Regions from separate parts of the Dechloromonas sp. ARDL1 genome, predicted to be linked through region 1. Evidence: riboswitches for the same ligand, from Rfam matches in the RefSeq annotation. Region 1 holds a riboswitch; each other region holds the start of a gene.
What was found. Region 1 has a riboswitch for cobalamin ahead of AB6Q56_RS10570 (ribonucleoside-diphosphate reductase subunit alpha). Riboswitches for the same ligand answer to the same signal wherever they lie in the genome.
Positions count from the first base shown of each region.

Region 2: linked by a shared signal. The riboswitch ahead of cbpA (modified peptide precursor CbpA) and the one ahead of AB6Q56_RS10570 (ribonucleoside-diphosphate reductase subunit alpha) in region 1 are both predicted to bind cobalamin.
Region 3: linked by a shared signal. The riboswitch ahead of bluB (5,6-dimethylbenzimidazole synthase) and the one ahead of AB6Q56_RS10570 (ribonucleoside-diphosphate reductase subunit alpha) in region 1 are both predicted to bind cobalamin.

Region 1 covers NZ_CP168939.1:2,148,449-2,155,706, reverse strand. Annotated here, with positions in the region: gene AB6Q56_RS10610 (iron transporter) at 1-93, opposite strand, end outside; gene AB6Q56_RS10605 (ExbD/TolR family protein) at 196-615, opposite strand; gene AB6Q56_RS10600 (MotA/TolQ/ExbB proton channel family protein) at 617-1,360, opposite strand; gene AB6Q56_RS10595 (TonB family protein) at 1,363-1,998, opposite strand; gene hemP (hemin uptake protein HemP) at 2,102-2,278, opposite strand; gene AB6Q56_RS10585 (DUF2325 domain-containing protein) at 2,388-3,689, opposite strand; gene AB6Q56_RS10580 (hypothetical protein) at 3,754-4,182, opposite strand; gene AB6Q56_RS10575 (hypothetical protein) at 4,166-4,372, opposite strand; cobalamin riboswitch at 4,665-4,864, shown strand; gene AB6Q56_RS10570 (ribonucleoside-diphosphate reductase subunit alpha) at 5,022-7,258, shown strand, end outside.
Region 2 covers NZ_CP168939.1:4,243,898-4,251,155, forward strand. Annotated here, with positions in the region: gene AB6Q56_RS20995 (cytochrome C) at 1-99, shown strand, start outside; gene ubiD (4-hydroxy-3-polyprenylbenzoate decarboxylase) at 96-1,571, shown strand; cobalamin riboswitch at 1,585-1,788, shown strand; gene cbpA (modified peptide precursor CbpA) at 1,877-2,044, shown strand; gene cbpB (peptide-modifying radical SAM enzyme CbpB) at 2,041-3,411, shown strand; gene AB6Q56_RS21015 (GNAT family N-acetyltransferase) at 3,470-3,964, shown strand; gene AB6Q56_RS21020 (DUF4870 family protein) at 3,970-4,374, shown strand; gene AB6Q56_RS21025 (response regulator) at 4,465-6,843, shown strand; gene AB6Q56_RS21030 (YitT family protein) at 6,828-7,258, opposite strand, start outside.
Region 3 covers NZ_CP168939.1:3,444,177-3,451,434, reverse strand. Annotated here, with positions in the region: gene cobD (threonine-phosphate decarboxylase CobD) at 1-769, opposite strand, end outside; gene cbiB (adenosylcobinamide-phosphate synthase CbiB) at 762-1,670, opposite strand; gene bluB (5,6-dimethylbenzimidazole synthase) at 1,670-2,416, opposite strand; cobalamin riboswitch at 2,458-2,642, opposite strand; gene AB6Q56_RS17110 (ACT domain-containing protein) at 2,681-3,541, opposite strand; gene AB6Q56_RS17105 (cobyric acid synthase) at 3,699-5,162, shown strand; gene AB6Q56_RS17100 (response regulator) at 5,176-6,525, opposite strand; gene AB6Q56_RS17095 (sensor histidine kinase) at 6,522-7,130, opposite strand; gene cobU (bifunctional adenosylcobinamide kinase/adenosylcobinamide-phosphate guanylyltransferase) at 7,241-7,258, opposite strand, start outside.

The sequences.
Region 1 (7,258 bases):
CGGCACGCCGATCGGGTATTCGATGGCCAGGGCCGGTGCGGAGAGGGTGGCGGCCAGCGCGAGGCCGGCAAAGAGTTTGCTGATGCGTTGCATGATTGGACTCCCTGAATTCCCCTGCCTTGTTGCCTGTCGCGGCGGACGAGGCGGCAGGAGGTGTTGGTGTTGTTGAAAATGGTTGAATGAATCGCGTTGGTGCTACTCGCTACCGGGTTGGGTGATGAAACCGATCTTGGTCAGGCCGGCGCGACGGGCGGCGCTCATGGTTTCAGCGACGGTTTCGTAGCGCGTATTGCGATCGGCTTTCAGATGCATCTCGACGTTGGCGTCCTGGGCAACGGCTTCGCGGAATTTCTGCTCCAGGCCGTTGCGGTCGATGGTTGCGTTGCCGACGTAGATGATGTTTTCGCCGGTGATCGACACTTGCAGCGTCATCGGCTTGTCCGGCGTCGGCGTGCTGGCGGCGCGCGGCAGGTCGACCTTGACCGAATGGGTGAGCAGCGGGGCGGTGATGATGAAGATGATCAACAGCACCAACATCACGTCGACCAGCGGCGTCATGTTGATTTCGGCCGTCGGCATCTGGCTGCCGCTCGAATTGAACGAGCCCATGGCCATGTTATGCGGCCCCCGTGGCGGCGCGGGCGCGCATCGGGTGGATCTGGGCACTGTTGGCGACGAAAGGCTTGCCGACGGTGAAGAAGGCGTGCAGATCGTGAGCAAAGGCGTCGAGATCGGCCAGCACGACGCGGTTGGCGCGGGTGAAGGCGTTGTAGGCGAAGACGGCGGGCAGGGCGACGGCGAGGCCGGCGGCGGTCATGATCAGCGCCTCGCCGACCGGGCCGGCGACCTTTTCCAGCGCAGCCTGGCCGGAAATGCCGATGGCGACCAGCGCGTGATAGATGCCCCAGACGGTGCCGAACAGGCCGACGAAGGGCGCGGTGGCGCCGGTCGTGGCAAGCAGGGTGAGGCCGTTTTCCATGCCGGCCTGGGTGGTGGACAGCTGCTGGCGCAGGGCGCGTTCCATCTGCTCGGCCGGATCGAAGCGGGAAGCCAGGCGGCCGGTGACGGCCTCGCATTCGTGGTTGCAGCAATTGGCCTGCTCGGCGAGCTGGGCGTAGGGGCTGTCTTCACCGCCCTGGCGCAGCTTTTCGATGCCTTCGCTGACGCTGGTGGCGGCCCAGAAGCCGGCCACTGCGCTGGCAGCGCGGCGGGTGCGATACCAGTCCCAGGCCTTGGCCAGGATCAGGTACCAGCTGGCGATCGACATGGCGGCCAGGATGTAGGCGACGCTATGCGAGACGAGGTCGCCCGACGCCCACAGGTGGGCAAAGCCGAAGGCGTTTGGTACGGTTTCCTGCATGTTTATTGCTCCAATTTGAAAATGATCGGGACGAGGACGAAGCTCTGGACGGCTTCGCTGCCGCGCTTGGCGGGGATGAACTTCCAGGTGCGGACGGTCTTTTGTGCCGACTCATCGAGGCGCTGGCTGCCGGATGAGGTCTTGATCTCGACGCTTTCGGCCGTGCCGGCCGGGGTGACCGAGACGCGCAGGATGACCTTGCCTTCTTCGCCCATGCGGCGGGAAAGCGGCGGGTAGGGCGGGGCCGGGTTCTTGAGGTAGTCGGCATCGAAACGGGCCTGGACGACCGGCTCGGGGGCGGGCGGGGCGGGGGGCGCCGGCTTGACCTCGGGCGGCGTCGCCACGGGGGCGGCGGGAGCGGGCAGGGTGCTTTGCGTGGCTTCGACGACGGGAACGTGCTTTTGGGGCGTTGGTTGCTGGCGTACCGGTTGCGGCTTGACGACCGGCAGCGGCTTGGCTTCCGGCGGTTTTTCCTGAGCCGGCTGGATCAGGTCGACGATCAGCGGCATTTCCATGATCTGCGGTACGACCGTCTTGCTGGCCATGACGATAAGGATGATTCCGATGTGGGTGCCGATAACGATCCCGAGAAGGCCGCTGCGGCGGGCTGTGGTGGGACGGGAGAGGGCGTAACTCATGTGTTCGGACTCGAGAGTCGCCCCAGAGCACTGCAAAAAACCCTTGGCTCGCTGGCGCGCGGCTTGCTGGCTATGGGAACGAGAGGTTTACAACGGAGGAAAATTATTTGGTCAGGATCAGCTTGTTTTCACGGGTGACACGCAGCAGGTAACGCTGGCCGGCGTGTTCGATCTCGACAGTCGGGGCACCACGCATGAGCGTTCCGCTATCGATGCGCGGGCGTTGGGCGTCTGGTGCGTTGGCCAAGTTCTGGGCGGGCGGTTTGGGCTGGCTATTCATGATGTAAAGACAAACGAGAATGGTTCGTATTATTTAAGTAATGAGAATTATTGTCAACAAGCAATTGGGCATTTGTGCACTTGCTATGCAGCTGTTGGCGCACTGATGCTCAGTCGCTAGCGGCGTCTGCGGTTTCTTCGCCGCACAGATCAGCGAGAATCCGCCCGAAACTGGAGACGCCGCCGCGTTTGACGAAGAGGCAGGGCTTGCCGGTCCGCTTGCATTGCTCCTTCACGCGCCAATAGGCGTTGTGGCTGATGCAACCGGCCTGGCAGATGACCAGGTCGGCTGCCGCCAGCACGCCGTCGATGCGGTGCAGGCTTTCTTCCAGCCCGCCGTCGTGGTGCAGGAAACGCCCGCCCTGCCGCTCGACCGCATCGCGGTAGGCATCCATGGCGCCAGAACGACCGCCGACGCACAGTACGCACTTGCCGTAGAGGGATTCGGCGGCGTTTTCGCGTGACAGGTCGGCATTTGCAGGTTGCGTTGCCACAGTATCGGCGGTGCGGCCGCTGTTTTCGAGTTCGTCGAGCCGGCGGCGCAGGCGTTCCAGCGTTTCCGCCTGTTCGCGGCATTGGGCGACGAGCGCGCTGGCCCGGGCCTCGGCATCCTCGGCGCGGCGTGCCAGGGCTTGGCGTTGGCGCAGTTCGGGAACACTGTCGCGCAGCTTGGCCAGATCGGCCGACAGACGGGCGATACAGGCATCCCGCCCGGCCTGCTCGGCGCGCAATTCGGTCAGGCGCTCGCCCAGCGCGCGGGTCTCGCCGGCCTTTTCGTTGCGCGCCGCTTCGGCATCCTGGCGTAGGCTGTCGACCTGGCGGCGCAGCTCGGCATTTTCCGCGCGCAGCGCCTGTAGTGTCTTGAGATCGGTTCGCGTGCCAGTGCCGACCTGGTGCTGGATCATGTGGATGTCGCCGTAGATTTCGTGCTCCAGCAGGCTGTCGCAGGCCGGGTGCGTCCACGCCGCCCACAGGGCGCCGGGCAGCTCCATGCCGCTGGCGACGGCTTCCTGCCAATGGCGGCGCACGCCTTCCGCCGTTTTGCTGGCGGCGAAGCGGCGAACGATCAAGGCGTAGCGTTTTTCCAGCGTCTTGTGCAACAGCCCGGCGAGCGCCGTGCGGGTCTCGCAGGCACCGACGGCGGTTGTGTGCAGAACGAAGTCGCTGGTGTCGCGGGGCAGATGCATGACCTTGTGCATCAGGGGGCGCAGCTCATTCACCGCGAAGCAGGTGCCGATGACCGGGCAGTGGAATTTATGGGGAATTTCCCATAGGCGGCGGCGACGCGACGAACTCGCCGTTTCCGGCAATTCGGCCTGCGGACGCTTCAGGAAGCTGGCGTCAATTTCTGGGCCGAGGGCTTTTTTGGCGATGAACAGGCCACCGGCAACATGAAAGGGATGATCGAGCATGGTCAGGCTCCAGTGAGGGCGATTGGCTGGCTGACCGGGTTTCCCGGGGGGCTGGCTGGGGATATCAGGCGTGGGCGTTTTGGAAGATGCCGGTTTGCAGATGGTCGAGTGCTTGTTCTCGCGCCGCCCTCAGGCGCTCGCATTCGCCATGGGCGGTACGCAGGCCGTGGTTGAGGTCGCAGACCCGGCGGGCGGCGGCGATCAAGGCGTCGTTTTCGGCACGCAAGGCCATCAATTGCTGGCCGAGGGCGACGATGCTCTGGCCGTTCTCGAGTTCTTCCAGGCGCTGGCGCAATTGCCGGTTTTCTTCGCTCAGGCGATTGATGTCGTTGGTCAGCGCCACGGTCTGGCGAACGCCTCGGGTGGCTGCACGCCGCAGGGCCTGGCGGGCTTCGCGAAGGGCATTGCGCAACATGGTTTCCGTATCTTCTTCCGGGTCATCGTCTTCGCCTGATCGGGCGAGGACGCTGCGATCCTTAAGCGGGGCAAGCATGGCGGCTCTCCTGGCAGGACAGGCGGGCGCTGGCGCGTTCGCAGAGCTTGCGGGTGTCGTCGTCGACATCGTCCGCATCGCAGATTTGGTCGAGCAGGCGGGCGGCGTTGTGGGCCGAGTGGGCGCAGCCGGTTTCCTCGTGCAGCAGGAGAAGGCTCAGGGCGCCGGCCCAGATTTCGCGGGATGGCATGGTGCCTCCTTTCAAAACGGAAAGGCTGTCAGAAGCGCCGTGCCGAGGAGCAGGGCGGCAATTGAAACATGGGCGATCAGGCTGTTCATGGCACCTCCTGTAGATGAGAATGTTTCTCATCATAAGGGGTTTTTGCTTATTTGCAAATGGGAATTGTTATTATTTGTGACAGAGGGATTTTTCAAGTGGTTCGCAAAGCGCTGTTTGGGCGACTGGATACTGCCGCTAGTGCATAACAATTATTTGACTACTACCGGTAGTGTTCTTGTTGACACCGACCCGCAACGAACGGTAGTCTGAAAAAGTTGATGGTTCCCCGTCAGGGGATTAAAAGGGAATCCGGTGCCGGGCCGTAAGGTCTGAAATCCGGGGCTGCCCCCGCAACTGTCATCGGCGAGCGTTTCGCCATTCTAGCCACTGGTTCTTACCGGGAAGGCGGACGAAACGCGCTGAGCCGAGAGCCAGGAGACCTGCCGCAACGTCCTTCCAACCAACGATGGGGCGGGGTGTCCCTGACGAAAGGTTTTTGCGTGTTGCTGCTCGTCTTTGTTCGTGCGTCGTTTGCCGTCTCGGGCCTGGCCCGCGCCGGCGTTCGTCCTGCGTCCGGCACGCTCTTTCGATTCTCCGCCCCTCATCCCGGAGAGTCGTCGTGTCCTCGAACGTCCTAGCCCGCATTTCCGATTATTCGGCCAGCGAAACGGCGCTTGCCGCCCTGCAAGTCATCCGCCGCAATGGTGCCGTTGTCGCCTTCCATCCGGAGAAGATTTCGGTCGCCCTGACCAAGGCCTTTCTCGCCGTCGAGGGCAGCCAGAGCGCCGTGTCGTCGCGGGTGCGCGAAGTCGTCGCCCGGCTGACCGACACTGTCGTCCGCTCTCTGACCCGCCGCCTGCCGGATGGCGGCACCGTGCATATCGAGGACATCCAGGATCAGGTCGAACTGGCCTTGATGCGCGCCGGCGAACACGACGTCGCCCGCGCCTACGTGCTTTACCGCGAACGCCGCGCCGCCGAGCGAGCCGCGCAGGCGGAAGTGCAGGGCGTGCCGGCGCTGCATGTGACGGTCGACGGCGAGCGTCGCCCGCTCGACGTCGCCGCCTTGCTGAAAACCTGCGAAGCGGCCTGCGCCGGGCTGGGCGAGGGCGTGTCGGCCCGTAGCATCCTCGACCATGCGCTGAAGAACCTCTACGACGGTGTCGCCCTGGCCGAGGTCAGGCAGGCGCTGATCCTCGCCGCGCGCACGCTGATCGAACGCGAGCCGGGCTACAACTACGCTACCGCCCGCCTGTTGCTCGCTAGCCTGATGGACGAAGCCATTGGCCAGCCGGTGGAGCCGGACGCCACTGCTGCGGTGGTCCGCGACTATTTGCCGACATTCATCGCTCAGGGCATCGCCGCCGAGCTGCTCGACCCGCGCCTGAAGGACTATGACCTCGACCGCCTGGCCGCCGCACTCAAGCCGGAGCGCGATCACCTGTTCGGCTACCTCGGCCTGCAAACCCTGTACGACCGCTACTTCCTGCACATCGACGGTCGCCGCATCGAGTTGCCGCAAATCTTCTTCATGCGTGTCGCCATGGGCCTGGCGCTCAACGAGATTGACCGCGAAGCCCGTGCCATCGCGTTCTACGACCTGATCTCCAGCTTCGATTTCATGTGCTCGACGCCGACGCTGTTCAACAGCGGCACGCTGCACTCGCAGTTGTCGTCGTGCTACCTGACGACGGTGGCCGACGACCTCGACGGCATCTACCAGGCGGTCAAGGAAAACGCGCTGCTGCAGAAATACGCCGGCGGCCTGGGCAATGACTGGACGCCGGTGCGCGCGCTGGGCAGCCGCATCAAGGGCACCAACGGGCAGAGCCAGGGCGTCATTCCCTTCCTCAAGGTGGTCAACGACACGGCGGTGGCGGTGAACCAGGGCGGCAAGCGCAAGGGCGCGGTCTGCGCCTACCTCGAAACCTGGCACCTCGACATCGAGGAATTCCTCGATCTGCGCAAGAACACCGGCGACGAGCGCCGCCGCACGCACGACATGAACACCGCCAACTGGATTCCCGACCTCTTCATGCAGCGCGTGCAGGCCGGCGGCGAATGGACGCTCTTTTCGCCTTCCGACGTGCCCGATCTGCACGACAAGTTCGGCGCCGATTTCGCCGCCGCCTACGAAGCCTACGAGGCCAGGGCCGCCGCCGGCGAGATCCGCCTGCACAAGAAGGTGTCGGCCGTGCAGCTGTGGCGCAAGATGCTGACCATGCTGTTCGAGACCGGGCATCCGTGGATCACCTTCAAGGACGCCTGCAACCTGCGCTCGCCGCAGCAGCACGTCGGCGTCGTTCATAGCTCCAACCTGTGCACCGAGATTACGCTGAACACCTCCGACGAAGAAACCGCCGTCTGCAACCTCGGCTCAGTCAACCTGCTGGCCCACCTCAAGGACGGCGCACTCGACCAGGCCAAGCTGGCCCGCACCATCCAGACGGCCATGCGCATGCTCGACAACGTGGTCGATATCAACTTCTACGCCACGCCCAAGGCGCGCAACGCCAATCTGCGCCACCGCCCGGTCGGCCTCGGCATCATGGGCTTTGCCGATTGCCTATATGAGCTCGGCCTGGCCTACGCCTCGGCGGACGCCATCGAATTCGCCGACCGCAGCATGGAAGCCGTCTGCTTCCACGCCTATTGGGCTTCCACCGAGCTGGCCAGCGAACGCGGCCGTTATTCCAGTTTTACCGGCAGCCTGTGGGACCAGGGCATCCTGCCGCTCGATTCCATCGGCCTGCTCGAAGCCGGGCGAGGGGAGGCCGTCGAGGTCGACAGCAGCGCCCGCCTCGACTGGGCGGCTCTGCGCCTGCGCATCGCCACCCATGGCATGCGCAACTCAAA
Region 2 (7,258 bases), 2.1 Mb from region 1:
GCCGTCGCCAAGACCGGCGATCGCGACAAGGCGCTGGCCCAGTTACCCAAACTGACCGCGGCCTGTGTCGGCTGCCATTTTTCGTACCGTACGCGATGAAATACCATGATCTGCGCGACTTCATGTCGCAACTGGAAAAGACCGGCGATCTGAAGCGTATCGGCATGCCGGTCGATACCCATCTCGAAATGACCGAGATCGGCGACCGCGTGCTGCGCGCCGGCGGGCCGGCGCTGCTGTTCGAGAAGCCGACGACGCAGGGCCGGGCGCATGATATTCCGGTGCTCGCCAACCTGTTCGGCACGCCGCAGCGCGTGGCGCTGGGCATGGGCGAGGAATCGGTGCTGGCGCTGCGCGAGGTCGGCAAGTTGCTGGCCTATCTCAAGGAGCCGGAACCACCCAAGGGCCTGAAGGACGCCTGGGAGAAGCTGCCCATCCTCAAGCAGGTGCTCAACATGGCGCCGAAGAGGGTGTCGAATGCGCCGTGCCAGGAGGTGGTGTGGGAGGGCAAGGACGTCGACTTGTCGCGCCTGCCCATCCAGCACTGCTGGCCGGGCGACATCGCGCCGCTGATCACCTGGGGCCTGGTCGTCACGCGCGGGCCGCACAAGACCCGCCAGAACCTCGGCATCTACCGCCAGCAGGTGTTGGGGCCGAACAAGGTGATCATGCGCTGGCTGGCGCATCGCGGCGGCGCGCTCGATTTCCGCGACCACCAGCTGGCCAACCCGGGGCAACCGTTCCCGGTGGCCGTGGTGCTTGGTTGCGATCCGGCGACCATCCTCGGTGCCGTGACGCCGGTGCCAGATTCGCTGTCCGAATACCAGTTCGCTGGCCTGTTGCGCGGCGGCAAGACAGAGCTCACCCAGTGTCTCGGCTCGACCTTGCAGGTGCCGGCCTCGGCCGAGATCGTCCTCGAAGGCGTGATCAACCCCGGCGAGATGGCCATGGAAGGCCCTTATGGCGACCACACCGGCTACTACAACGAGCAGGCCGAGTTCCCGGTATTCACCATCGAGCGCATCACCATGCGCCGCAATCCGATCTACCACAGCACCTACACCGGCAAGCCGCCCGACGAGCCGGCCGTGCTCGGCGTCGCGCTCAACGAGGTCTTCGTGCCGCTGTTGCAGAAGCAGTACCCGGAAATTGTCGATTTCTACCTGCCGCCCGAGGGCTGCTCGTACCGCATGGCCATCGTCAGTATCAAGAAGCAGTACCCCGGCCACGCCAAGCGCATCATGTTCGGCATCTGGAGCTTCCTGCGCCAGTTCATGTACACCAAGACCATCATCGTCGTGGACGACGACATCGACATCCGTGACTGGAAGGAAGTGGTCTGGGCGATGACGACGCGCATGGACGCGACGCGCGACACGACGCTGGTCGACAACACGCCCATCGACTACCTCGACTTCGCTTCGCCGGTCGCCGGTCTCGGCTCCAAGATGGGGCTGGATGCGACCAACAAGTGGCCGGGTGAGACGAATCGCGAGTGGGGGCGGCCCATTGTCATGGATGACGACGTCAAAAAACGCGTCGATGCCATGTGGCAGGAACTAGATATTTAGGACGAATTGACCCGCTGTTCGGGGCTTTGAGAGAATCCGCCCTCCTGTTGGAATCGAAATACGGAACACGGTGCGAATCCGTGGCGGGCCCGCCGCTGTAACCGGGGACGAAGACTGCACGGTCGCCAGACCAGCCACTTGCGAGGCTTACCTCGCCGGGAAGGCGCAGCGCTTCGGCTGATCCGGAAGCCAGAAGACGATTCGATTCCTGACTGGAGCCAAGGCAAGGGCTCCGGCTGAGCGCATGTGACAAGCGTGTACTCAGCCGGGGCCCTTTTTGTTTTTGTCTTCCCGAGGAGTGGAAAATGTCCCAGATCGTTTCTCAAGTCGCACCCGGCACCATTGAAACCCAGGCCAGCGCCACGCTGCAGGCACAGCCGGCCATCCCGACCATCGCCATTCGCAAGCGCTGCAATCCGGATGGTATCGGCCTCTCGCACTATGTGCTGATGGACCGGAAGGCGGCTAAATGACCGCGGCACTGCCCCAGGGGGCGACGCGCCCCCCGCATTTCCAGCCCGTGGACATCGGGCACGCGACCTACGCCGCGCTGACCGACCCGGATACCGCATTCTGGGCGCTGGTCGACAAGAACAAGGTCGGTGCGGGACTCGATCCGGCGACGCTCGCCGCCTATCGCGAAAAAGCCGAGGGATTCCGCCAGGAACTGCATGCCCTGCGCTTCGCCCTGAAGCCCTCCGGCGTTTATTTGAACCCGACCGAGCGCTGCAATCTCGACTGCACCTACTGCTACTTGCCCGATAGCCAGCGCAGCGCCGGCAGGCACATGCCGGTCGGCACCCTGCTCACCTCGCTGGGCAAGTTGCGCGACTACTTCCGCTCGGTGATGCCGGAAGGCCGCAAGCCGCGCGCCATCTTCCACGGCGCCGAGCCGCTGATGAATCGGGCCGCCGTTTTCGCAGCGATCGATGTTTTCAGGGACGATTTCGTCTTCGGCGTGCAGACCAACGGCACCTTGCTCGACGACGCGGCGCTCGATTTCCTGACTTCGCGCAATGTCAGCATCGGCCTGTCGCTCGACGGCCCGGCGGCGGAGATCACCGACGCCACCCGGCTGACCTGGGGCGGCAAGAGCGTGCACGCCAAGGTGCTGCGGGCGATGGAAAAATTGCGCGGTTACGGCTCGTGGAGCGTCATCACGACCTGCACGACCGAGAACCTGCCTTACCTGACCGATATGGTCGAGTTGTTCCACGCCCATGAAGTACCGACCTGCATGCTCAACACCGTACGCTGCACGCTGCCCGGGGCACGCGGTGTCAAGCCGGCCGACGGTGAATTGGCCAAGGCCTTCTTTGCCGCGCTGGACCGCACCCACGCCTTGTACCGGGAAACCGGCCGCAAACTGATGGTCGCCAACTTCGCCAATATCCTGATCGGTATCCTGGCCCCGACGGCGCGTCGCCTGATGTGCGACATTTCGCCCTGCGGCGGTGGTCGTGCCTTTTTCGCACTGGCTGCCGACGGCAGCCTCTATCCGTGCAGCGAGTTCATCGGCCTGCCGCGCTTCAACGGCGGCAACCTGCTGACCGGTGGCGTCGAGGCGGCATTGGATTCAGCTGCCTTCCGCGAAGTGACGAGCCGTGATGTCGACCGTTTCAGCCCCTGCGGCGATTGCGCGATCCGTCATTTCTGCGGTTCGCCGTGCCCGGCTGAAGCCTTCGAGATGAACGGCGGCATGGACAGGACCGGCGCCTTCTGCGAGTTCTACAAGGAGCAGGTCAATTACGCCCTGCGCCTGATCGCCGACGCCAGGGCCGACGATTTTCTGTGGGATGGCTGGGACGAGGGAACGGAGACCGTTTTCGCGATGGGTTGAGCCGTGGCGGGCGGGCGCTTAATATGGTGCTTTTCTCAGCCATCTGGCATCACCCACCATGCATGCCCGTCTTGTCATCACCCCGACTGATCTGACCGACCTGAGCCACGTCGAGGCCTTTCTCGACCTGCTCGATCACTACGCTCGTGATCCGATGGGTGGCGGCGATGGTCTTTCAGCGTACGCCAAGATCCATCTGGTCGACACCCTGAAGGCGGTGCCCGGCTTCCATGGCGCGTTGGCCTGGCTGGATGGCGAGGCAGTCGGCATGATCGACTGCTTTGCCGGCTTTTCCACCTTCGCGGCCATGCCGCTGCTCAATGTTCACGATCTCATCGTGCGCGCAGGACACCGTGGGCGCGGGATCGGCCAGGCTTTGCTGGCCTGGGCCGAAACGCGCGCCCGGGAACTCAGTTGCTGCAAGCTGACGCTGGAGGTTCTTTCCAGCAACATGCGGGCGATGGCCTCCTATCGGCGGGCGGGTTTCGCGCCCTACGTGCTTGATCCGGCAGCCGGCAACGCGCTGCTCATGCAAAAGAAACTGGCGGAGTAATCGTTATGAACGAGCCTGTCCCCTCTCCCGATCTGCGTGGTGTTCGCCCGTCTCTGGTCCAGTTGACCCATGTCATCTACGGTTTGCATGCCGTGGCCGTGGTCATCGGCGTCACCTCGTCGGCAACCGTCGCCGGCGGTTTCGTCTTCGGCCTGCCATCGCTGGTCGCCGTCTTCCTCAATTACCTGAAGCGCAGCGACGTCGCCGGCACGTGGCTGGAAAGCCACTTCGTCTGGCAGATTCGCACCTTCTGGTTCACGCTGCTCTGGTTGGTGGTTTATGGTTTGCTGATCATCACCATCATCGGCATTCCCATCGCCTGGATCCTGATCGTCCTGCTCGGCCTGTGGGTCGGCTATCGTGTGCTACGTGGCTGGCTGGCGCTGGGTGGCGTACGACAGGTTGCCTGAGCGAAGTATTTCTGGTTTTGCGATTGGCATAGAATCGAAACCGCCCCCGGGCTTGAGGGGCGCCATTGAATCAACCACAAGAGGACATTCATGTCTCACGATCTGTTGTTGCGGCCCGCTTTTGGGGAGGCGGACCGGAAATTGTCGTTCGAAGAACGTCTTCGCCTGATTTGCATCGGCACGTTTTTCGATCACGCCGCCGGAAACATGCTCAGCATTGCCGCCTCCTCGGGCCTGTTCGTTGTCGTCCTGGTGCATGCCGGCCTGGCGCGGGACTGGGCGGTCGGCTGGATGATCTTCGTGCTGTTGGTCACGCTGGCGATGTCCCGTTACGAGGCGCATATCAAACGGGTCGGGCTGACTTCCGACAACGCCGAGCGCTACCTGCATCGGCGCTACGCCTTCGGGCTGCTGGTCGGTGGCAGTTGTGCCCTGGCCACCTTTCTGGTGCCGGCGACGGCAGGGTTTTTCGAGCACGGCATGGCATTCACGCTGATCGTGGCGATCGTCACGATAGCGACCTTGTCCTACGCCGCCATGCCGTCCTATTTCCTGACGCTCGGGCTGTCGATCACCATCCCGCTCGGCTTGCGCTATTTGTACCTGGCGGTCCAAACCGGCGAGGTCATGTTCCTGTGGCTGGCCGTCGCACTATTTCTACTGGTGGGCGCCATCTTGCGCAAGGGAACGATCAATGCCAATTGGGCCATGCAGGCTATCGCCGCCAATATGCGCCTGGAGGATGAGATGGCGGAGCGCCGCCTCGCCGATGCGGCCTTGCGCGAGAGCGAAGCCAGCGCCACCGGCCTGGCCAACCTGCTGCGCCTGATGTGCGACAACGTGCCGGACATGATCTGGGCAAAGGGGCTGGATGGGCGCTATCTTTTCGTCAACAAGGCCATGGCCGAGCAGTTGCTGTGTGCCCGGGATACCGACGAACCGATTGGGCGAACCGACCTGTACTTTGCCGAACGGGAGCGTGAGCGCCATCCCGAAGACCCCGAGCGGCACACCTTTGGCGAATTGTGCGTCGATACCGACCAGGTGACCTTGGCGCGGGGGCTCGCCGCCTCGTTCGAGGAGTCGGGCACGGTGCGCGGGCGCTTCCTCTGTCTCGAAGTGCACAAGGCCCCGTTTGTCGATGCCGATGGCAAGGTGATCGGTACGGTTGGCTGCGCACGCGATATCACCGAGCGCAAGCAGGTCGAGCAGGAACTGGCCAGCCATCGCGAGAATCTCGAAGATCTGGTGCGCGACCGGACGCAGGCGCTGTCGGTCGCCAAGGAGGTCGCCGAGGCGGCCAATCGCGCCAAGAGTGCTTTCCTGGCCAACATGAGCCATGAAATCCGGACCCCCTTGAATGCCATTACCGGCATGGCTTACCTGATGCGCCGCGAGGGTGTCAGCGACAAGCAGCGTGAGCGACTGGAAAAAATCGATGGCGCCAGTCGTCACCTGCTCGACATGATCCACGATGTGCTGAGCCTGTCGCAGATCGAAGCCGGCCGCCTGCAACTTGAGCTCAAACCGGTCGATCCGCCGGCGATTTGCGCCGACGCAATCAGCGTTCTGGCGGAGGAGGCTCGGCGCAAAGGCCTGGAGTTGCGTTGCGAATGCGCGGTCTTCCCGGGGCGCTTGCGTGGCGATCCGACCCGGCTGCGCCAGGCGCTGCTCAACTACCTGGGTAATGCGCTCAAATTCACCGAGCGGGGGACGGTCACCTTGCGCTGCCGGGCAATGGACAGTGATGAACTCGGCGTTATGGTGCTTTTCGAGGTGATCGACAGCGGTGCCGGCTTGACGCCCGAGGTCGCGGCCAGCCTCTTCCAGCCGTTCCAGCAGGGCGACAGCTCGATCACGCGGGTCCATGGCGGGAGCGGTCTGGGGTTGGTCATCACCCGACGCCTGGCCCGCTTGATGGGGGGCGATGCCGGGTGCGATAGCACGCCAGGGGTGGGTAGCCGCTTCTGGTTTTCGGTCCGCCTGGCGCAAGGCGATGACGAGACGGCACGGGCTGTCGAGACGGCCGATTCCGACTCTGCGGCGACTTTGTTGCGCCGCCATTTCGCCGGCTACTCGGTGCTGTTGGTGGAGGACAACTGGGTCAATCGCGAGGTCGTTGTCGAAATGCTCGCGGGGGCGTTGATAGCGGTCGATGTGGCGGAAGATGGCGCAGAGGCGCTCTCTCGGCTACGTGAATACCGTTATGACCTGGTGCTGATGGATGTCCAGATGCCGACCATGGACGGTATCGAGGCGACGCGGCAGTTGCGCCGTATTCCCGGTCTGGAGGCATTGCCGGTTATCGCGCTGACCGGCAATGCCTTTGCCGAGGACCGGCAAGCTTGCCTGGAGGCAGGGATGAGCGATTACCTGGCGAAGCCGGTCAGTCCCGAACTGCTGTTCGAAAAATTGCTGTTCTGGTTGACGACGCGCGAAACCGACCGGGCGGCTCAGGTGCCCATGTAGCGCCCGGCTTTGTGATTGACGGCGATAACCAGGTTCAAGGCCAGCGCACCGACGATCGATAGCCCGACGCTGAGCGGATCGCGAATGAAGGCAGCGGCGAGCAGGATGGCGCAGTCGGCCGCCATCTGCAGCTTGCCGGCACGCCAGCCGCGTGTGTTCTGCAAGTGAATTACCAGAATGCCAAGGCCGCCCAGGCTGGCCTTGTGGCGGATCAGTATGAGCAGGCTGATGCCGGCCAGAAAGCCCCCCATGACGGCCGCGAACCAGCGGTTGAGGCCCTGCACCTGGATCATTCCGGGCAATAGCTCACTGTAGAGTGCCAGCAGGCCGACCGAGAGGAAGGTCTTGATCGTGAAAGCCCTGCCCATGGCGCGCAGCGCAAGTCCATAGAAAGGCAGGTTGATGGCGATGAGCA
Region 3 (7,258 bases), 1.3 Mb from region 1:
CGGCCTGTGTCTGCAGACGGCTGCGGGTGGCGTTTTGCCATGTCGTGTCGAGCAGCGCCTGGCGGGCTACCTCGCGGGATGGGCCGGGGATTGTCCACGGGCCCATGGATTCCTGCATGCGGTTCAGCAACTCGGGGGCGGCGAACACGAAGCCGACCCGCGCCCCGGCCAGGCCGAAGAATTTGCCGAGCGAGCGGAAGACGACGAGGTTGGGCGCCTCGTCGGTGCCGGCCAGCGGCGTCAGGCTTTGTTCGGGCGTGGCATCGATGAAGGCTTCGTCGACGATCAGCCAGCCGCCGCGTTTTTTCAGCTGCCGGGCGGCGTCGATCACCACCTCGACCGGATGGCGGTCGGCGGTCGGGTTGTTCGGATTGCACAGCAGGACGTAGGGCGTGATCGCCGCCAGCGCGCGGGGCAGCGTGGCATTCTGCAGGAAGCGGAGCTTGTGGCCGGCCTGGTGCCATGCTTGCGGATGCTCGGCATAGATGGGAGCGATGCAGGCGACCGCGGCCTTGGGCAGCAGGGCCGGGAGGCACTGGATGCCGGCCTGGGAGCCGGCCAGCGGCAACAGATTGGCGTTGCCGTAATAGGCCGTGGCGGCCGACTCCAGGCCATCGCCGGTTTCCGGCAGGCGCTGCCAGACCGAGGCAGGCAGGGCAGGGACCGGCCAGCCCTCCGGATTGATGCCGGTAGACAAGTCGAGCCAACGGTCGAGCGGAATGTCGTAGTGCGCTGCGGCTGCGCGCAGGCGGCCACCGTGTTCAAGCATGCAGGAATCCAATCACGAAAAAGACGGCCAGCCATAGCCACAGGCTGTGCCGGATCAGGGCGATGGCCCGGTCGAGGTCGGCCGCTACCGGGGCGGGGCCGGTGCCGAGCGGCGGGCGGATTTCCTCCTGCCCGTGGTAGATGGCGGCACCGCCGAGCAGGACACCGAGGCTGCCGGCACCGGCCGACATCACCGGCCCGGCATTCGGGCTTTCCCAGCCCGGTGCCTGGGCGCGCCAGCAGGCCAGCGCCTGCCGCGTCTTGCCGAGCAGGGCGTAGGTCAGCGCTGTCAGGCGAGCGGGTATCCAGTTCAAAAGGTCGTCGATGCGAGCCGCCGCCCAGCCGAAGCGATTGAAACGCTCGGTTCGGTAGCCCCACATCGCATCCAGCGTGTTGGCCAGCCGGAACAGCAGGGCGCCGGGGCCGCCGAGCAGCGCGAACCAGAACAGGGCGCCGAAGATGGCGTCGTTGCCGTTTTCCAGTACCGATTCCATGCCGGCCTTGGCGACGCCGGACTCGTCGAGTTGCGTCGTATCCCGCGACACCATCCAGCCGACACGCTGACGCGCCTCGTCGAGTCGCCCTGCGCGCAGCGGGCGGGCGACCGCCTCGGCATGTTCGGCCAGGCTGCGGGCGCCGAGCGCGAAATAGAGCAGCGCGACATCGACGGCGAACGCTGCGTGCGGGCGCAGCACGGCGGCCAAGGCGACGAAAGGCAGCACGACGAGCGCCCAGGCGGCGATGCCGGTCAGGCGGCTGCGTCGGTTGAAACGTTTCTCGACGGCGCCGGCCAGTTTGCCGAAACCGACCAGCGGGTGAAAACGGCGCGGCTCGCCGAGCAGGCGGTCGAGCACCACCGCCGCGAGGGCGGCCAGCGGCATGGCGAGCGCGCCGTCCGGCATCATTTCGGGAAGATGCCCCGCTGCTGGATATCGTCCTGCATGGCGGCCAGCGCCCCGGTCAGCGATTCCTGCCGGGTGGCGTCGGCCTGGCCCCACTGGTCGTAATAAAGCAGGTCGGCAATCGGCAGGCGCGGCAGCCAGCCGGCTTTTTCCAACTCCGGCTTGTCGTGGAAGTGGCTGACGTAGCCGATGCACAGGTAGGCGATGGGTACGATGTCGGCCGGCATGCCCAGCGCTTCCTGCAATTCCGGCTGGTTGAAGATGCTGACCCAGCCGACCCCCAGCCCCTCGGCGCGGGCCGCCAGCCACAGGTTCTGCACGGCGCACACGCTGCTGTACAGATCCATGGTCTTGATGTGGGTACGGCCGACGACGACCGGGCCGGTGCGTTCGCGGTCGCAGGTGATGCACAGGTTGACCGGCGATTCGACGATGCCTTCCAGCTTGAGCTTGCTGTAGGTTTCCCGTTTGCCCTCCGGGAACATCATCGCTGCTTCGGCATGGGCCTTGGCGAAGACGTCGCGCACCCGCTGCTTGACCTCGGGCGAACGGACGAGCAGGAAGTTCCACGGCTGCATGAAGCCGACCGAGGGGGCATGGTGGGCGGCCAGCATGACGCGGGCGAGCACCTCGTCGGGCACGGGGTCGGGCAGGAACTGGCCGCGCACGTCGCGACGGTTGAAAATGGTGCGATAGACGGCGGCGCGCTCGGCGTCCGAAAAGGCGTGGTCGTTCTGGTTTTCCATGAATTCCCCTTGTGGAAAAACGCTGGCTGCCTGTCCATGCAGCCTTGTTTCGTCCCCCGGCCGGTCTTCTGACTTGGATTCATCCGTTGCCGCGCCTTCCCGGCCGAAGCCAGTGGCAATGTGCGGCAAACGTCCTCCTTACAGCGTTGGGCACGTGGCGGAATCGCACCGCCTTCCCGATTCTCCGCCTGCATGAACAAGCGGCACCGAGAGACTTGAAGTGCGAAGGATAACAGGTCGAGGCGGGGTCGCGCGACGGCGGTCTTACGACAGGTCGAGAGCGAGGAAGGCGGTGCCGGGAACGGGGTTGTAGCTGACCGGCGGCGCCGGCGCGAAGCCCAGCGTTTCATACAATTGTCGCGCGGCCGCGAACTCGGGCAGCACATCGAGGCACATCGTCGCATAAGCGGCCTTCTTCGCTTCGTCGATCATCCGTTCGACCAGCATCCGGCCGATGTGGCGACCTCGGGCGGCGGGGCGGACGTATACCCGTTTCAATTCGCAGCGCCGGCCATCGACCCGACGCAGCGCGGCGCAGCCGACGACCGCGCCATCGTGCCAGGCGAGGAGGATGCGGCCATCGGGTTCGGCGTATTTTCCGGGCAAGTCGGCGAATTCCGCTGCGTAGTCCTGGTACGCCAGACTGACCGTCGGGCTGGCGACGTATTCCCGGAAGATGGCGGTCACTGCCTCAAGATCGGCCGGTATCGCGGCAGGCCGGATCGCAATGCCCTGCTGCAGCATGATCAGCGTGGCCAGTGCCTGCTCTCCGCGCTCGACCGGAACGAAGAGGTGGTCGTGAAAGGTGCCGGCAACCACGTTGCAGCTGATGTCCGCCTGCCCCAGCGCGCCGGCAAAGGCCGCAGTCAGGCCGACAGCCTGGAGGTCCGAATGAACCGTCAGGGTGATCCATGCCGCGCGAAACACAATGGCCAGCCCGGCTTCGACGGCCTGTTCCTCGGGCAGGATCACCGTGATGCCTTCGCTCTCGACAATCGTCGCCACGGGCTTGAGACCCGCCATGTCGCTGCCGTGCGGAACGACGCAGTAGGCATAGGTGCCGGCATGGAGCACCGGTTCCATCGAACGGATCAAGGTGGCGAGGTTTGAGATGGCGGTCGTCATGGTTTTCGGTTTTTGAACGGGGCTGCCGGTGCGGATCGTCGCACCGCCGTCGATTCGGGATTTTATCGCCGTGGCGCACCGCGCGCTTTATCGCGTATTGCCGGTCCAGCCCATCCCATTTCCGCGATAATCCACGTTTTTGTCTATTTGGCTCGCCATGCTCCGTTCTGCCCTGATGGTCCAGGGGACCACTTCCGATGCCGGAAAATCCACGCTGGTCGCTGCGCTATGCCGCATTCTCAAGCGCCGGGGCGTGCGCGTCGCGCCGTTCAAGCCGCAGAACATGGCCCTCAATTCGGCGGTGACCGTCGACGGGGGCGAGATCGGTCGGGCGCAGGCGCTGCAGGCGCTGGCCTGCGGATTGGCGCCGCATACCGATTTCAACCCGGTGCTGTTGAAGCCGACCACCGACAAGAAGGCGCAGGTCGTTATCCACGGCAAGGTGGCGGCCGACCTGAACGCGCGCGACTATCAGGAATACAAGCCGCGGGCGATGAAGGCCGTGCTCGAATCCTGGGAGCGCCTGATGGCAGGCTACGACTGCGTGCTGGTCGAAGGCGCCGGCTCCCCGGCCGAGATCAACCTGCGCGCCCGCGATATTGCCAACATGGGCTTCGCCGAGGCGGTGGATTGTCCGGTGATCATCGTCGCCGACATCGACCGGGGGGGCGTGTTCGCCCATCTGGTCGGCACGCTCGAACTGTTGTCGCCATCCGAGCAGAACCGGGTCGTCGGTTTCGTCATCAACCGCTTTCGCGGCGACATCAGCCTGCTCGAATCCGGCCTGACCTGGCTGGAGGAGCGTACCGGCAAGCCGGTGCTCGGCGTCCTGCCCTACCTGCACGGCTTGATGCTCGACGCCGAGGACGCTATTGCCACGTCAGCCATCGGCGACAAGCGCGGCGCGAAACTGAAGGTCGTTGCGCCCGCTTATCCGCGTACCTCGAACCACAACGATCTCGACCCGCTGCGCCTGCATCCGGAAGTCGACTTCCGCTGGGTCGGGCCGGGCGAAGCGCCGCCGGCGGCCGACCTGATCGTCTTGCCCGGCTCCAAGGCGGTGCGGGCCGACATCGACTGGCTGCGCACGCAGGGCTGGGATCGGGCGATCCGCAAGCACCTGCGTTATGGCGGCAAGGTCATCGGTCTGTGCGGCGGCTACCAGATGCTCGGCCGGACGATTCACGACCCGCTTGGCCTGGAGGGAGGGGCCGGCAGCACGCCGGGCCTCGCGGTACTCGACGTTGAAACGACGCTGGAAAGCGAAAAGCAGTTGCGCAACGTGAGCGGTCGCCTGGCCCTGCCCGGAAATCCGGCCATGACCGGCTACGAAATCCATCTCGGCGTGACGCGCGGCGCGGGGCTGGCTGCTGCCGCCGTCGAACTGGCCGATGGCCGGCAAGATGGCGCCATTTCCGATGACGGCCAGGTACTCGGCACCTATTGCCACGGCGTGTTCGACCATCCGGAAGCACTCGGCGCCCTGCTCGCCTGGGCCGGCATGACCGAAAGTCAATCCGTCGATTTCGCCGCCCGGCGCGAGGCCGATCTGGATCGGCTGGCCGATTCGGTTGAGGCGGCGCTCGACTGGTCGAAGCTGGCCCCCTGGCTGCCGCGCTGAAGGGTGCCGCCGTTCAGGCGGCGGGTGTCTCGTGCTTGATGCGCTTGAGCGCGACCTGCTTCTGGATGTTGCGGAAATCCATTTCCCGTCCGTGCAGGGCGTAGAGCTTGCGCGTGCTGCCAAAGGTCTTCTTGGCGTCGTCGGCCTCCATCAGGGTTTCGGCCTGATGGTCGGCCAACTCATGGTCGCTTAGCGTCAGCGCGGCGCGCAGGATGTCCAGGCGCGGCGTGGATTCCAGTGCGGCCGACATCAGCGCCGGGCGCAGGCCGGCAAAGCGCGGCTTGCCTTTGCCGGGCGAAGAGATCGCCAGCAGCGCCGCATAGCTGGCCTGCAGATCGAGTGTCAGGTTCTGCAGTTCCGACTCCTTCAGGCCGACCAGCGTTTTTTCCGCCGATATCAGGTCGTTGGCGTTGACCTGGCTGCGCGCCAGGGCGAGCCGGTCTTCCGGCTGTACGGCGCCGGGCATGGTGTCGTTGGCGATGACGTCGGCCATCGCGGCGCGCGCAGCCTCATCGTCGCCATTGAGGGTCGCGGCTTCGGCCAGCAGGCGCTTGCGCAAGTAGTTGCGCGGGGTCTTCTTGGCTACCTCGTCGAGTACGCGCTGCGCCTCTTCGGCTTCGCCTTGGGCCATGCAGATGCTGGCCTTGAGATCGGCGGCATCGAAGAACGTTGGCGTGTTGCTGACCACGCGCTCGATTTCCTCGCGTGCCTCGCTCAGGCGCTCCTGCTTGTGCAGGCTGCGCGCCACGCCGGCGCGGGCCCAGGGAAATTCGTAGTTGTTGAGGATGGCGCGGTAGGTCTCTTCGGCGGTCTTGGCATCGCCGCTGGCCATTTCCGTTTCCGCCTGCTGGCGGAGAATCTCGAAGCGATAGGGGCGGCCCGCCTCGCTGTCGCGCTTCTGGGCGAGCATGGCCAGCGCCTCGGCATATTCCTGCTTGCGCTTGGCCTGGTAGTAATCCTTGAAGAACTCTTTCTTGGCGACGATGCGGTCCAGGCGCAGGAGCAGTTTCTCCGGCGAGAAAGGCTTGATGATGTAGTCGTCCGGCACCAGTTCGACGGCCGAAACGACCTGCTCGTAAGACTGCTCGCCGGTCACCATCATGAAGATGTTTTCGTCGGCGAGCAGGTTGAAGCGGCGCAGTTCCTCCAGCAGTTGCTGGCCGGAGCGGCCTTCGCCCAGCATGTAGTCGCACAGGATCACGTCCGGCGTATTGTTGCGGATGCGATAGAGCGCGTCCTGATAATTGGCGGCGAACTCGACCGAAAAGGCGCCGATGTTCTGCGCGACCGTGCGCAGGGCATCGCGGGCCGTCGGCATGTCGTCGACGACCAGGAAGCGTTTCTTGGCGTAGAGGTTGCTCATGGCAGCCACAACGTGAAGCGAGCACCGCCAAGCGGACCGCCGTTGTCCAGATGCAGGTGGCCGTGCCGCTCCTTGCGCGCATGCAGGGCGGCCAGCGTCTTGGCCAGCTTGAGCCCGGTGCCGCCGGCCGGTGGCAGTTCCGCGTAGCCCGGGCCGTCATCCTCGACGCGCAGCAGCAAGCCGCCGTTGTCCATCGCCGCGCTGAGGCGGACGCAACTCTTGGCGAAACGCCCGGCGTTCTGGACAGCATTGTTGAGAATGTCGGTCAGCAGGTCGCGGTCGAGCGGCCATTCGTCGAAGGCCTGGCAGTCGATTTCGAGCCGGATCTGCGCGGCGGCAAGGTGATGGCGCTGGGCCAGGGCAACCTCGTCGCAAAGGTCGCAGACCACGGTCGGCACGACGGCCAGCGCCTGGTCGTGGCGCCCGAGCCGGTAGGCGGTCAGCGTGCGCGACAGGCGCTGGGCAGCGGCCTCGATGGCGTAGCGCGCTTCGCCGAGATCGATGCCGTGTTTGCTTTCCGCCTCGATCAGCGTCGACTCGGCCTGGAACAGCTGATTTTTTGCGTCGTGGATGCCTGACGCCAGAATGTCGAGCAGCTTTTGCATATCGTTATATTGCCGATGGCGGTTGTCCCTTTGCGCGCAAGCATACGCCGGCCGGCGGGAGGAGGGAACCGTTGCCGCCGGTCGGGTGACCGGCGGTACAAGCCGGTATCTCAGCGGGGTTTCAGCTG